Regions from separate parts of the Bacillus altitudinis genome, predicted to be linked through region 1. Evidence: a T-box and tRNA genes for the amino acid it is inferred to sense, from the RefSeq annotation. Region 1 holds a T-box; the other holds one or more tRNA genes.
What was found. The T-box of region 1 lies ahead of ID12_RS17165 (valine--tRNA ligase). A T-box ahead of a tRNA ligase gene usually reads a tRNA of that ligase, here a tRNA-Val.
Positions count from the first base shown of each region.

Region 2: it has a tRNA-Val gene. The T-box ahead of ID12_RS17165 (valine--tRNA ligase) is inferred to sense a tRNA for this amino acid. The anticodon was not compared.

Region 1 is NZ_CP009108.1:3,390,281-3,397,330, forward strand. It holds gene ID12_RS17160 (bifunctional folylpolyglutamate synthase/dihydrofolate synthase) at 1-1,104, opposite strand, end outside; gene ID12_RS17165 (valine--tRNA ligase) at 1,170-3,812, opposite strand; T-box leader at 3,871-4,100, opposite strand; gene ID12_RS17170 (hypothetical protein) at 4,270-4,458, shown strand; gene ysxE (spore coat protein YsxE) at 4,541-5,572, opposite strand; gene ID12_RS17180 (LysM peptidoglycan-binding domain-containing protein) at 5,610-6,854, opposite strand.
Region 2 is NZ_CP009108.1:1,060,812-1,067,861, reverse strand. It holds rRNA gene ID12_RS05390 (23S ribosomal RNA) at 1-990, opposite strand, end outside; rRNA gene ID12_RS05385 (16S ribosomal RNA) at 1,172-2,720, opposite strand; tRNA gene ID12_RS05380 (tRNA-Ala) at 2,848-2,923, opposite strand; tRNA gene ID12_RS05375 (tRNA-Pro) at 2,932-3,008, opposite strand; tRNA gene ID12_RS05370 (tRNA-Arg) at 3,016-3,092, opposite strand; tRNA gene ID12_RS05365 (tRNA-Leu) at 3,104-3,189, opposite strand; tRNA gene ID12_RS05360 (tRNA-Gly) at 3,202-3,273, opposite strand; tRNA gene ID12_RS05355 (tRNA-Leu) at 3,304-3,386, opposite strand; tRNA gene ID12_RS05350 (tRNA-Lys) at 3,394-3,469, opposite strand; tRNA gene ID12_RS05345 (tRNA-Thr) at 3,507-3,582, opposite strand; tRNA gene ID12_RS05340 (tRNA-Val) at 3,616-3,691, opposite strand; rRNA gene rrf (5S ribosomal RNA) at 4,474-4,589, opposite strand; rRNA gene ID12_RS05330 (23S ribosomal RNA) at 4,651-7,050, opposite strand, start outside.

The sequences.
Region 1 (7,050 bases):
ATGAATCGATGAACTAATCCTTTCAAGCTTTTCGATCATTTGTTTGTAAGGTTTATCTTTTAACGCACTAAAACAAACATGAACCTGTTTACTGGAAAAATGAGCTTGTACAGTTTCGATTAAACGGTCCATTCCTTCTTCGTTATGAGCACCATCTAAATAAACAAGAGGCTGATCTTGGATCTTTTCAAATCTTCCAGCCCACACCGCTTGCCGAATTCCTTCATACACTTGCTCATCTAGCACATGGATATATCCTTCTTGCTCCAGCCATTCGATCAGTAGAACGGCAAGGGAGGCGTTCTGCCTTTGATGCGTTCCGATTAACCCTGTCTCTAGCTGCGAGTACTCCCTTTTTGGGGTAGTGAATGTGAAGCGTTCACCTGTTTCAGTCGGCTGCTGGTCCTTAAAGGTACAAGTATCATGTAACGAGATAAACGGCGCATTCTTTTCTTCTGCTTTGTGTTGAATCACAGTAAGAGCTTCCGCTTGATGAACGGCCGTGATCATCGGAATCCCAGCTTTAATAATGCCAGCTTTTTCTGCTGCAATCTGATTAAGTGTGTCGCCTAAAATGGCCATATGATCGTGACCAATCGACGTAATTGCTGTTAAGATGGGCGCAGCCACATTTGTAGAATCAAGTCTTCCGCCAAGCCCTGTTTCCAAGAGGACAAAGTCTACTTGGTGCACATGGGCAAAATAAGCAAACGCACAGGCTGTAATGATCTCAAACTCTGTTGCTGCACCAAGCTCTGTATCATCTAATTCATCAACTAAAGGCTTGATGTCGTTCACCAAACTCAGCCACTCTTCGTCCAAAATCGGCTCCCCATTAACACTAATTCGTTCATTGAACGTTAAAATAAATGGAGAGGTGAAGGTTCCAACTGAATAGCCCGCTGACTGTAAAATGGATCGAGTAAATGCAATCGTTGATCCTTTTCCATTTGTTCCAGCCACATGCACTGCTTTTATTTTTTGTTCAGGATGGTCTAGTCTGTCCATCAGCCATTTCATTCGTTCAAGTCCCGGTTTGACACCGAAAGCGAGTCTGCTATGAATCCATTCAATGGCTTCATGATAGGTTGTAAACAATGTCATCTCTCATTTCATACGAAATTTTCAAAAAAGACGACTCCATTCCGTTAGGAGCCGTCTTTTCAACATTATGCTTTCAGCTCTTCAATACGCTTTTGAACAGCTTCGCGTTTTGCGACATAATCACGTTCTTTCGCACGCTCTTCTTCTACGACGCTTTCAGGCGCTTTTTTCATAAAGCCTTCATTGCCAAGCTTTTTCTGAACTCGTTCCACTTCTTTTGTCAGTTTATCAAGCTCTTTTTGCAGACGGGCAATTTCTTCGTCTAAATTGATTAAACCTTCAAGCGGCAGAATGAGTTCTGCTCCAGAAATAACAGCCGTCATCGCTTTATCACTAGCAGGAACATCCGTGCCAATTTCAAGCACACTTGGATTCGTAAAGCGTTCAATATATGAACGGTTCTTCTCTAAACGTTCCTGTACATCAGATGTGGATGCTTTGATATATAGCTCGACTTGTTTGCTCATTGGTGTGTTCACTTCACTGCGAATGTTACGAACAGAACGAATCAGTTCAACAAGCAGCTTCATGTCAGCAGAAGCTTGTTCGTTAGAAAGTTCCGGCTTCACTTCAGGCCATGCCGCTACAGTAATGGACTCACCTTCATGAGGTAGATGCTGCCAGATTTCTTCTGTTAAGAACGGCATAAACGGATGTAGAAGTCTCATCGTTTGATCTAATACATACGCAAGGATCGAACGAGTCGTTTTCTTCGCCGCTTCATCTTCTCCATAAAGCGGAAGTTTCGCCATTTCAATGTACCAATCACAGAAATCATCCCAAATGAAGTTGTATAAATGTCTGCCCACTTCACCAAATTCATACTTATCAGCAAGCTGTGTGACACTTTCAATCGTTTCATTTAGTCGTGTTAAAATCCATTGATCAGCAACTGATTTTTCTCCTGTCAAATCAAGCTCATCGTACGTTAAACCATCCATATTCATTAAAGCAAAACGGGATGCGTTCCAAATTTTGTTCGCAAAGTTCCAAGTGGATTCAACCTTTTCAAAGCTAAAACGCAAATCTTGACCTGGAGAGCTTCCAGTCGCTAAGAAATATCTCAATGAATCCGCTCCGTACTTGTCGATGACCTCCATTGGATCAATTCCGTTGCCAAGTGACTTACTCATTTTACGCCCTTGTTCATCGCGAATAAGACCATGAATGAGGACGTCTTTAAATGGTTTTTCTCCTGTGAATTCAAGACCTTGGAAGATCATACGAGATACCCAGAAGAAGATGATGTCATAGCCTGTTACAAGCAAATTGGTTGGGTAGTAGCGCTTGAAGTCTTCACTTTCTGCATCTGGCCAGCCCATTGTAGAGAAAGGCCAAAGCGCTGAACTAAACCATGTATCAAGTACATCGTTATCTTGCTCCCAGTTTTCAATATCTTCTGGCGCATCAAGTCCCACGTATACTTCCTTCGTTTCTTTATGATACCAAGCCGGAATGCGGTGTCCCCACCATAGCTGACGAGAAATACACCAGTCACGGATATTTTCCATCCAGTGTAAATACGTCTTTTCAAATCGGTCTGGAACAAATTGAACTTGCTCATCACCTTTTTGCAGATTGATGGCTTCATCTGCGAGCGGCTGCATTTTCACAAACCATTGTGTTGATAAATATGGCTCCACTACAGCGCCACTGCGCTCACTGTGACCAACTGAATGCATGTGGTCCTCAATTTTGAACAAAATGCCTTCTTCTTGAAGATCTTTCACAAGCTGTTTACGACATTCGAAGCGGTCCATTCCTTTGTATTGAAGTGCGTTTCCATTCATTGTGCCATCTTCATTCATCACAAGAATGCGCTCTAGGTTATGACGGTTTCCAAGCTCGAAGTCATTCGGGTCATGAGCCGGCGTAATTTTTACAGCTCCTGATCCAAATTCCATATCGACATAGTCATCCCCGACGATTGGAATCTCTCGGCCTGTAATTGGTAAAACAACTGTTTTCCCAATCAAATGCTGATAGCGTTCATCTTCAGGATGTACAGCGACTGCCGTATCTCCAAGCATCGTTTCAGGTCTTGTTGTCGCAATTTCAATCGAACCTGATCCATCTGCAAGCGGATATCTCAAGTGATAAAACGCACCTTGCACATCCTTGTAGATGACTTCAATATCAGAAAGGGCCGTTTTTGTTGCTGGGTCCCAGTTAATGATGTATTCTCCGCGATAGATCAATCCTTTTTCATACAATTGAACAAACACTTGGCGGACTGCTTTATTCAAGCCTTCATCTAATGTGAAACGCTCACGCGAATAGTCTAGACCTAGACCCATTTTCGCCCACTGGCTGCGAATAAAATCGGCATACTCTTCTTTCCACTTCCACGTTTCTTCTACAAATTTTTCACGTCCGAGATCATAGCGGCTCACGCCTTCTTCGCGAAGCTTCGCCTCTACCTTGGCTTGTGTTGCAATACCCGCATGGTCCATTCCTGGCAGCCATAAAACATCATAGCCCTGCATCCGTTTCATACGAGTCACGATGTCTTGAAGGGTTGAATCCCAAGCATGCCCTAAGTGTAATTTTCCTGTCACGTTTGGTGGAGGAATGACGACTGTATATGGATCTTTCGTTTTGTCATTTTGTGCTTCGAAGAATTTCCCTTCAAGCCAGTACGTATAGCGGTCTTTTTCAATCGCATTTGGATCGTACTTTGTTGGCATTTCTTGATTATTTGTTTCCATTTGTGTTACCTCCACATTTTTTCGGCTGATGAAACATAAAAAAGCCTTCTCATCCTTATAAAAGGACGAAAAAGCTTTTTCGCGGTACCACCTTTTTTCACGAAACACTTAGACGTGTCCCGTACTCTCTAAAGGATAACGGGGATCTCCCGAATTTCTCTACTACATGTTTCAAGAAATTAAGCTCACAGGCGACCTTCCAAACAAGTGCATCCTAGAAAACCTTTCAGCTATTGGTTTCCCTCTCTTTAGGGTCTTGCTCGTACTCTTCCTGATCCACGCTTACGATATATCACGTTCATCAGCTTATACTCATCTTTTATTAATATTACTAAATGCCTTTTGTTTTCGTCAATCATCTTTTCCGCTTTTCTTCTTCTTTATACAAATTGGGCAGGCACCCTTTGCCTCTTTGCCCATATGATAATAACAAAATAAAGAAGGAGGGCGTTTTATTTTGAAAAAGATCAATCCTTACACACTCCCCCCATGGCTTAGACAAATTCGGGCAGTTGCCTCCCAAGTCGTTCTCCCGATTGCCATATTTCAAGGCTTTCGCACGATCATTTTTCCCACAACATTTGACGTCCTCATCTTAGGAATTCTTATATTTCTCGCCTGTGCCTTTCACCTTGATTGGTTTTAAGGGAGCTGAAAGCTGCAGGCTCACTCTTATGTATAGGTCATCCCTCGTTAGACATTTCATAGCGCAACAGCAAACAACCTCGTCACTCTTCTGATGACGAGGCATTTTGTTCTTCTTCAAGGCGTCTAGCCTGCTCAATTTCGTGTATTTTCATGACGGTCGGCTCAGAATTTTTCATTTGCCAATACGCCCTTAACAGCTCCTGACAACTTTCCATCTCATCCTGTCCGCCTGCTTCATAGGCTTTCACCGTATCAAACAAACCCTGCGGATAAGCGAGGTAGCTCAAGAACAAATGAATCTCTTCCTCACGAAGTTTATTTCCCTTTTGATACGTATAAAACAAAGATGTGCATTCAGGACAAGGAGTAGGGTAGGTTTTGAATGTGCGATAGTAAAAGGTCAAAAGGTCATATATGGGGGCAGCCTTTTTGGACCGCTCAAAATTGGTGAAATGTCCTGTACCTACATCATTGTACAAAAAGTGATGGACTGACAATTGCCCATGGTTTAACACAATACGTGTCGTCTCTTGGTCTTTCATTTCCTCATGCCAATCCTCTAAACGTTCAAGTGCAAATTCACTTGCAGACATCGCTTCTGAAAAGTACATAGCAGCAGCCAGCTCAAATGGCGACATATACCATGTTTGTTCTGCCCGCTCGATAAATCGTTCATACATGTCTTTCTCTGTTTCCCATTTGCTTTTCATTTGGGTGTAGTGAGCCTCTATTTCCTGCTCAGTAATGTCCATCATGACTTCTGTTCGTTTATGAAGTCTTGCAATCTCTTGAAATAAATATTCATGTTTATCGTCCTGCTCTTCTCTCTTTTCATTCGTTAGCCATGGCATGAGGTAATACGTGTACTGGCTTTCTCGATGATTTGAGAAAAAGGAACCGCTCTTCGTGCGATAAATCGGCACAAACGAGCGATAGCCTTTTGATTCTAGTTCAAGCATTTGCTCTGTAAACTGCATGTGTCGATGGGGTTTTACTCGCTTTAGTGCAAATACGCCCTGCTTTGTATACACTCTAACGACTGCTGGACTGACAGGTTCGATATATTCAGCCTCAAGCCCGTATTCGTATAGGACAGATTGGATTTCATCCACGTTCTCTCACCACATTTTCTCGGTCCATCATCTCATACTATGCATTGCTTTTTTGATATTCAGGAATATAAAGAATCTGCCCTTCTTCAAGCTCTGCATCCACCGACAATGAATTCGTTCGAAGGAGCTGCTGCACATTCAACTGATATCGCTCACAAATACGATCGACCGTATCTTCTTGCTGAACTATACATATTTTCATGCGAGAAAAATCTTCCTCCTCCTGCTTAGCGAACAGCTTCGTTAAATAAAGAGAATTCTCACTGCCAGACGCTTCTCTCTGGTCATGTTCAAACTCCTCAGCTTCTTGAGCTGATTCATACACCTTTGGTGCTTCACGTTCATATAATCGTTCGAAATGATAGCTATCATCCCGCTCTTCCTGTGTCTGTTCCATCTGATATGCAGGTGATTCAAAGGCTGGATAAGCTGGCGGCTCTTCTTCTTCCTTGCTCTCTGCATCAGGGTCTTTCCTCACTTCCACCTCAAAGAACGTATCATCCCGCTCCTCTTCTTCTAACAGCTTAGGCGGGTCAAAGAATGGCGGCTCTTGTACTTGAGCTTCTGGGAAGGAACGATACCCAAGCGCCACGGCTTCTTCTTGCTCATTTTCCTCCTCTTCTTCTGTTTCTTCCACCATCACCGTCTCGATGTCTATTTCATCCTCTTCTTGTTCAGTTCGCGCTTCATGTTGCAAAGCGGCATGCTGTTCTGCATTTTCTTCATGCTCTTCACGTGGCAGCATTTCTTGCTCTTCATATTCAGACTGCGCCTGATATTCATAAGTGACATCGCCATAATCCTCTTCAGCACGATGGACAAATTCATATGGCTCTCCTACAAGCGGTTCAGGCGTTCCTTCATCTAACAGACCTTCAATGGCCAAATCAGCCTGAATCGTGAGCAAACGACTTTCTGTCAGCTGGTAATCAAATGCATCAATAAACACAAATACATCATTTAAATGACTAATTTTGTTCTTGGGGATCGTGATATCCACCGGAAATTGATGCAGCAGCTCAGCCGTTCCGTCCTCTCTTACCTTCACCTCATCAGCCTGCCTGTATGATGCATAGGAACTGGATTCACCCATTAGCTCCTCTTGATTTATGTTGTATTCTCCTGTTAGCTCGAGTGAACCTCTAATGGAAACATAATCATTCACTTCTTGAACGAGAATGTCAGGATCGAGAGAAATTGACAGCAGCTCACTGACTTCCTGTCCGTTTTTGAAATAAATGGACTCTTCTACCGAAAACTGTAATCGATTGTTTTGAGACAAGTCGGTGTCCTCCTTTCATCTAATCCTTCAAAATAAAATTAGATGTCAATACAGGTGTATGAAGGAGGCAGTGAAAATATGATTGGTTTTATGCAAAGCAAAAAGCCGATATGTCTCCATATCGGCTCAGCGTGTAGACAAACCCTCGCATTCGGTGTCAGTCCTGCGCGCTGGTGCTCACGAATGTCAAATTCGC
Region 2 (7,050 bases), 1.3 Mb from region 1:
GACTCCCAAGGATAAGTCATCGGCATTCGGAGTTTGACTGAATTCGGTAACCCGGTAGGGGCCCCTAGTCCAATCAGTGCTCTACCTCCGAGACTCTTACCTTGAGGCTAGCCCTAAAGCTATTTCGGAGAGAACCAGCTATCTCCAGGTTCGATTGGCATTTCACCCCTACCCACACCTCATCCCCGCACTTTTCAACGTGCGTGGGTTCGGGCCTCCATTCAGTGTTACCTGAACTTCACCCTGGACATGGGTAGATCACCTGGTTTCGGGTCTACGACCACGTACTCATGCGCCCTATTCAGACTCGCTTTCGCTGCGGCTCCGCATCTTCTGCTTAACCTTGCACGGGATCGTAACTCGCCGGTTCATTCTACAAAAGGCACGCCATCACCCGTTAACGGGCTCTGACTACTTGTAGGCACACGGTTTCAGGATCTATTTCACTCCCCTTCCGGGGTGCTTTTCACCTTTCCCTCACGGTACTGGTTCACTATCGGTCACTAGGGAGTATTTAGCCTTGGGAGATGGTCCTCCCGGATTCCGACGGAATTTCACGTGTTCCGCCGTACTCAGGATCCACTCTGGAGAGAACAACATTTCAGTTACAGGGCTGTTACCTTCTTTGGCGGGCCTTTCCAGACCTCTTCGCTTATATCGTTCCTTTGTAACTCCGTATAGAGTGTCCTACAACCCCAAGAGGCAAGCCTCTTGGTTTGGGCTGTTCCCGTTTCGCTCGCCGCTACTCAGGGAATCGCATTTGCTTTCTCTTCCTCCGGGTACTTAGATGTTTCAGTTCCCCGGGTATGCCTTCTCATACTCTATGTATTCAAGTATGGATACTACTCCATTACGAGCAGTGGGTTTCCCCATTCGGAAATCTCCGGATCAAAGCTTGCTTACAGCTCCCCGAAGCATATCGGTGTTCGTCCCGTCCTTCATCGGCTCCTAGTGCCAAGGCATCCACCGTGCGCCCTTTCTAACTTAACCATTTCTTACTTTAGAAAGAATCACTATGTGTGATGAACTTTGCATTGCATTCAATGTGAATGTATTACTTATTGTTATCTAGTTTTCAAAGAACAATCCTGTCTCGCTAGAGACATGTTTGAAGGAATGATCCTTCAAAACTAAACAAGACGAAAACGCACGCTGCTCCATATATCCTTAGAAAGGAGGTGATCCAGCCGCACCTTCCGATACGGCTACCTTGTTACGACTTCACCCCAATCATCTGTCCCACCTTCGGCGGCTGGCTCCATAAAGGTTACCTCACCGACTTCGGGTGTTACAAACTCTCGTGGTGTGACGGGCGGTGTGTACAAGGCCCGGGAACGTATTCACCGCGGCATGCTGATCCGCGATTACTAGCGATTCCAGCTTCACGCAGTCGAGTTGCAGACTGCGATCCGAACTGAGAACAGATTTGTGGGATTGGCTAAACCTTGCGGTCTCGCAGCCCTTTGTTCTGTCCATTGTAGCACGTGTGTAGCCCAGGTCATAAGGGGCATGATGATTTGACGTCATCCCCACCTTCCTCCGGTTTGTCACCGGCAGTCACCTTAGAGTGCCCAACTAAATGCTGGCAACTAAGATCAAGGGTTGCGCTCGTTGCGGGACTTAACCCAACATCTCACGACACGAGCTGACGACAACCATGCACCACCTGTCACTCTGTCCCCGAAGGGAAAGCCCTATCTCTAGGGTTGTCAGAGGATGTCAAGACCTGGTAAGGTTCTTCGCGTTGCTTCGAATTAAACCACATGCTCCACCGCTTGTGCGGGCCCCCGTCAATTCCTTTGAGTTTCAGTCTTGCGACCGTACTCCCCAGGCGGAGTGCTTAATGCGTTAGCTGCAGCACTAAGGGGCGGAAACCCCCTAACACTTAGCACTCATCGTTTACGGCGTGGACTACCAGGGTATCTAATCCTGTTCGCTCCCCACGCTTTCGCTCCTCAGCGTCAGTTACAGACCAGAGAGTCGCCTTCGCCACTGGTGTTCCTCCACATCTCTACGCATTTCACCGCTACACGTGGAATTCCACTCTCCTCTTCTGCACTCAAGTTTCCCAGTTTCCAATGACCCTCCCCGGTTGAGCCGGGGGCTTTCACATCAGACTTAAGAAACCGCCTGCGAGCCCTTTACGCCCAATAATTCCGGACAACGCTTGCCACCTACGTATTACCGCGGCTGCTGGCACGTAGTTAGCCGTGGCTTTCTGGTTAGGTACCGTCAAGGTGCAAGCAGTTACTCTTGCACTTGTTCTTCCCTAACAACAGAGCTTTACGATCCGAAAACCTTCATCACTCACGCGGCGTTGCTCCGTCAGACTTTCGTCCATTGCGGAAGATTCCCTACTGCTGCCTCCCGTAGGAGTCTGGGCCGTGTCTCAGTCCCAGTGTGGCCGATCACCCTCTCAGGTCGGCTACGCATCGTCGCCTTGGTGAGCCGTTACCTCACCAACTAGCTAATGCGCCGCGGGTCCATCTGTAAGTGACAGCCGAAACCGTCTTTCATCCTTGAACCATGCGGTTCAAGGAACTATCCGGTATTAGCTCCGGTTTCCCGGAGTTATCCCAGTCTTACAGGCAGGTTACCCACGTGTTACTCACCCGTCCGCCGCTAACATCTGGGAGCAAGCTCCCTTCTGTCCGCTCGACTTGCATGTATTAGGCACGCCGCCAGCGTTCGTCCTGAGCCAGGATCAAACTCTCCGAAAAAGTACAAAACCGAAGTTTTGTTTTTCGTCAGCGTTTGACTGACTACCTATGAAGTATCATAGGATTTTTTTATAAAAACTCGAATTAACAGGTACGTTTTGTCTTGTTTAGTTTTCAAAGATCATATTGGTGGAGCCTAGCGGGATCGAACCGCTGACCTCCTGCGTGCAAGGCAGGCGCTCTCCCAGCTGAGCTAAGGCCCCATAAAAGATGGTCGGGAAGACAGGATTCGAACCTGCGACCCCTTGGTCCCAAACCAAGTGCTCTACCAAGCTGAGCTACTTCCCGATCTTAATGGCGCGCCCGAGAGGAGTCGAACCCCTAACCTTTTGATCCGTAGTCAAACGCTCTATCCAATTGAGCTACGGGCGCTTATTTTATAATGCCGAGGGCCGGACTTGAACCGGCACGGTAGTCACCTACCGCAGGATTTTAAGTCCTGTGTGTCTGCCAATTCCACCACCCCGGCGTGGATGGTATAAGCGGAAGACGGGATTCGAACCCGCGACCCCCACCTTGGCAAGGTGGTGTTCTACCACTGAACTACTTCCGCATTACAGGATTTCTTTATGTTGTTTGGCAATGCGGGTGAAGGGACTTGAACCCCCACGTCATAAAGACACTAGATCCTAAGTCTAGCGCGTCTGCCAATTCCGCCACACCCGCATGAAAATGGTGAGCCATGAAGGACTCGAACCTTCGACCCTCTGATTAAAAGTCAGATGCTCTACCAACTGAGCTAATGGCTCGCTTTTAAAGCGACTTGTCTATCTTACCATATGAAAGTGGTGCCGGCAAGAGGACTTGAACCCCCAACCTACTGATTACAAGTCAGTTGCTCTACCAGTTGAGCTACACCGGCTTTATCTATCCTAACATTATGTAAGAATAAATATGGTGGAGGATGACGGGCTCGAACCGCCGACCCTCTGCTTGTAAGGCAGATGCTCTCCCAGCTGAGCTAATCCTCCATATTATGTCGTTTCGAATGTCTCTCGATCTGACAAATAGTATTATATAACGATAAGATATTGTTTGTAAAGACTTTTTTAAAATAATTTTTGAATTTATTTTAAAGCTATTTTTTCACATCTTTTCGTTAAGGCACCTAAAGAAGTTTACCACTTGTCTCTTCATTTTAAAAGTCTTTTTTTCATTTTTTTATGTTTTTTTGTTAAAAAGGGGATTAATAGCGCTTTTTCAATGTAAAAACAGCTCTTTTAAAGCTGAAAAATGTTTGTTTTATTCCTTAAATCCTCAGATAACGTGCATATAGAAACGAATTTTTTTATTATTTTATTTTTCCGAGAAACCATTTTGTAAATTTGCTTTATATTAAATTGATCCTGGTCATTTTCCAAAAATTCGTCTCAATGTTCCCTTGCCTCATCAAACATTGTGGTGCTTAACTCAAATCTTCCTCCCCTCTCTCATTAGCAAACCAAGATGCCCTTTGCTCTCTTATGTAGGTTTCAATGATCTAGCAGCAAGCGCAGTTCGCTACATATGGTTGCCAGAGGAGAAGATCCTTCTTAGACATGTTTACTCGTTCGATGTTGACTCTTAGCAAGATGAGCGAGCGACGAGATTAGATGATAAGAATATTATAGAATGTCTAGAATTCCAGTGAAGGGGATGAAATGAATGAGTTATTGAGAATGTAGTGAAAGACCACTATTTTCAATATAAATAGATATATCATTTATTGAAACACAAAAAAGACCAGTTCCGACTGGAACTGATCCTTTGAAAAGCTTGGCGGCGTCCTACTCTCACAGGGGGAAACCCCCAACTACCATCGGCGCTGAAGAGCTTAACTTCCGTGTTCGGTATGGGAACGGGTGTGACCTCTTCGCTATCGCCACCAAACCTGATGGAGAGAATGTTCTCTCAAAACTAGATAACAATGTTCATTTTTCACATTAGAATATAGGTTAAGTCCTCGATCTATTAGTATCTGTCAGCTCCACGTGTCACCACGCTTCCACCTCAGACCTATCAACCTGATCATCTTTCAGGGATCTTACTTCCTTGCGGAATGGGAAATCTCATCTTGAGGGGGGCTTCATGCTTAGATGCTTTCAGCACTTATCCCGTCCGCACATAGCTACCCAGCGATGCCCTTGGCAGAACAACTGGTACACCAGCGGTGCGTCCATCCCGGTCCTCTCGTACTAAGGACAGCTCCTCTCAAATTTCCTGCGCCCGCGACGGATAGGGACCGAACTGTCTCACGACGTTCTGAACCCAGCTCGCGTACCGCTTTAATGGGCGAACAGCCCAACCCTTGGGACCGACTACAGCCCCAGGATGCGATGAGCCGACATCGAGGTGCCAAACCTCCCCGTCGATGTGGACTCTTGGGGGAGATAAGCCTGTTATCCCCGGGGTAGCTTTTATCCGTTGAGCGATGGCCCTTCCATGCGGAACCACCGGATCACTAAGCCCGACTTTCGTCCCTGCTCGACTTGTAGGTCTCGCAGTCAAGCTCCCTTGTGCCTTTACACTCTGCGAATGATTTCCAACCATTCTGAGGGAACCTTTGGGCGCCTCCGTTACATTTTAGGAGGCGACCGCCCCAGTCAAACTGCCCACCTGACACTGTCTCCCTGCCCGATAAGGGCAGCGGGTTAGAAGGTCAATACAGCCAGGGTAGTATCCCACCGATGCCTCCACCGAAGCTAGCGCTCCGGTTTCCAAGGCTCCTACCTATCCTGTACAAGCTGTACCAACATTCAATATCAGGCTGCAGTAAAGCTCCACGGGGTCTTTCCGTCCTGTCGCGGGTAACCTGCATCTTCACAGGTACTATAATTTCACCGAGTCTCTCGTTGAGACAGTGCCCAGATCGTTGCGCCTTTCGTGCGGGTCGGAACTTACCCGACAAGGAATTTCGCTACCTTAGGACCGTTATAGTTACGGCCGCCGTTTACTGGGGCTTCAATTCGCACCTTCGCTTACGCTAAGCGCTCCTCTTAACCTTCCAGCACCGGGCAGGCGTCAGCCCCTATACTTCGCCTTACGGCTTCGCAGAGACCTGTGTTTTTGCTAAACAGTCGCCTGGGCCTATTCACTGCGGCTTCTCGGGGCTTTAACACCCTAAGAAGCACCCCTTCTCCCGAAGTTACGGGGTCATTTTGCCGAGTTCCTTAACGAGAGTTCTCTCGATCACCTTAGGATTCTCTCCTCGCCTACCTGTGTCGGTTTGCGGTACGGGCACCTCTCACCTCGCTAGAGGCTTTTCTTGGCAGTGTGGAATCAGGAACTTCGCTACTAAATTTCGCTCGCCATCACAGCTCAGCCTTCACGGGAAACGGATTTGCCTATTTCCCAGCCTAACTGCTTGGACGCGGATATCCAATACCGCGCTTACCCTATCCTCCTGCGTCCCCCCATTGCTCAAATGGTGAGGAGGTGGTACAGGAATATCAACCTGTTGTCCATCGCCTACGCCTTTCGGCCTCGGCTTAGGTCCCGACTAACCCTGAGCGGACGAGCCTTCCTCAGGAAACCTTAGGCATTCGGTGGACGGGATTCTCACCCGTCTTTCGCTACTCATACCGGCATTCTCACTTCTAAGCGCTCCACCAGTCCTTCCGGTCTGACTTCACTGCACTTAGAACGCTCTCCTACCACTGTTCGTAAGAACAGTCCGCAGCTTCGGTGATACGTTTAGCCCCGGTACATTTTCGGCGCAGAGTCACTCGACCAGTGAGCTATTACGCACTCTTTAAATGGTGGCTGCTTCTAAGCCAACATCCTGGTTGTCTAAGCAACTCCACATCCTTTTCCACTTAACGTATACTTTGGGACCTTAGCTGGCGGTCTGGGCTGTTTCCCTTTCGACTACGGATCTTATCACTCGCAGTCTGACTCCCAAGGATAAGTCATCGGCATTCGGAGTTTGACTGAATTCGGTAACCCGGTAGGGGCCCCTAGTCCAATCAGTGCTCTACCTCCGAGACTCTTACCTTGAGGCTAGCCCTAAAGCTATTTCGGAGAGAACCAGCTATCTCCAGGTTCGATTGGCATTTCACCCCTACCCACACCTCATCCCCGCACTTTTCAACGTGCGTGGGTTCGGGCCTCCATTCAGTGTTACCTGAACTTCACCCTGGACATGGGTAGATCACCTGGTTTCGGGTCTACGACCACGTACTCATGCGCCCTATTCAGACTCGCTTTCGCTGCGGCTCCGCATCTTCTGCTTAACCTTGCACGGGATCGTAACTCGCCGGTTCATTCTACAAAAGGCACGCCATCACCCGTTAACGGGCTCTGACTACTTGTAGGCACACGGTTTCAGGATCTATTTCACTCCCCTTCCGGG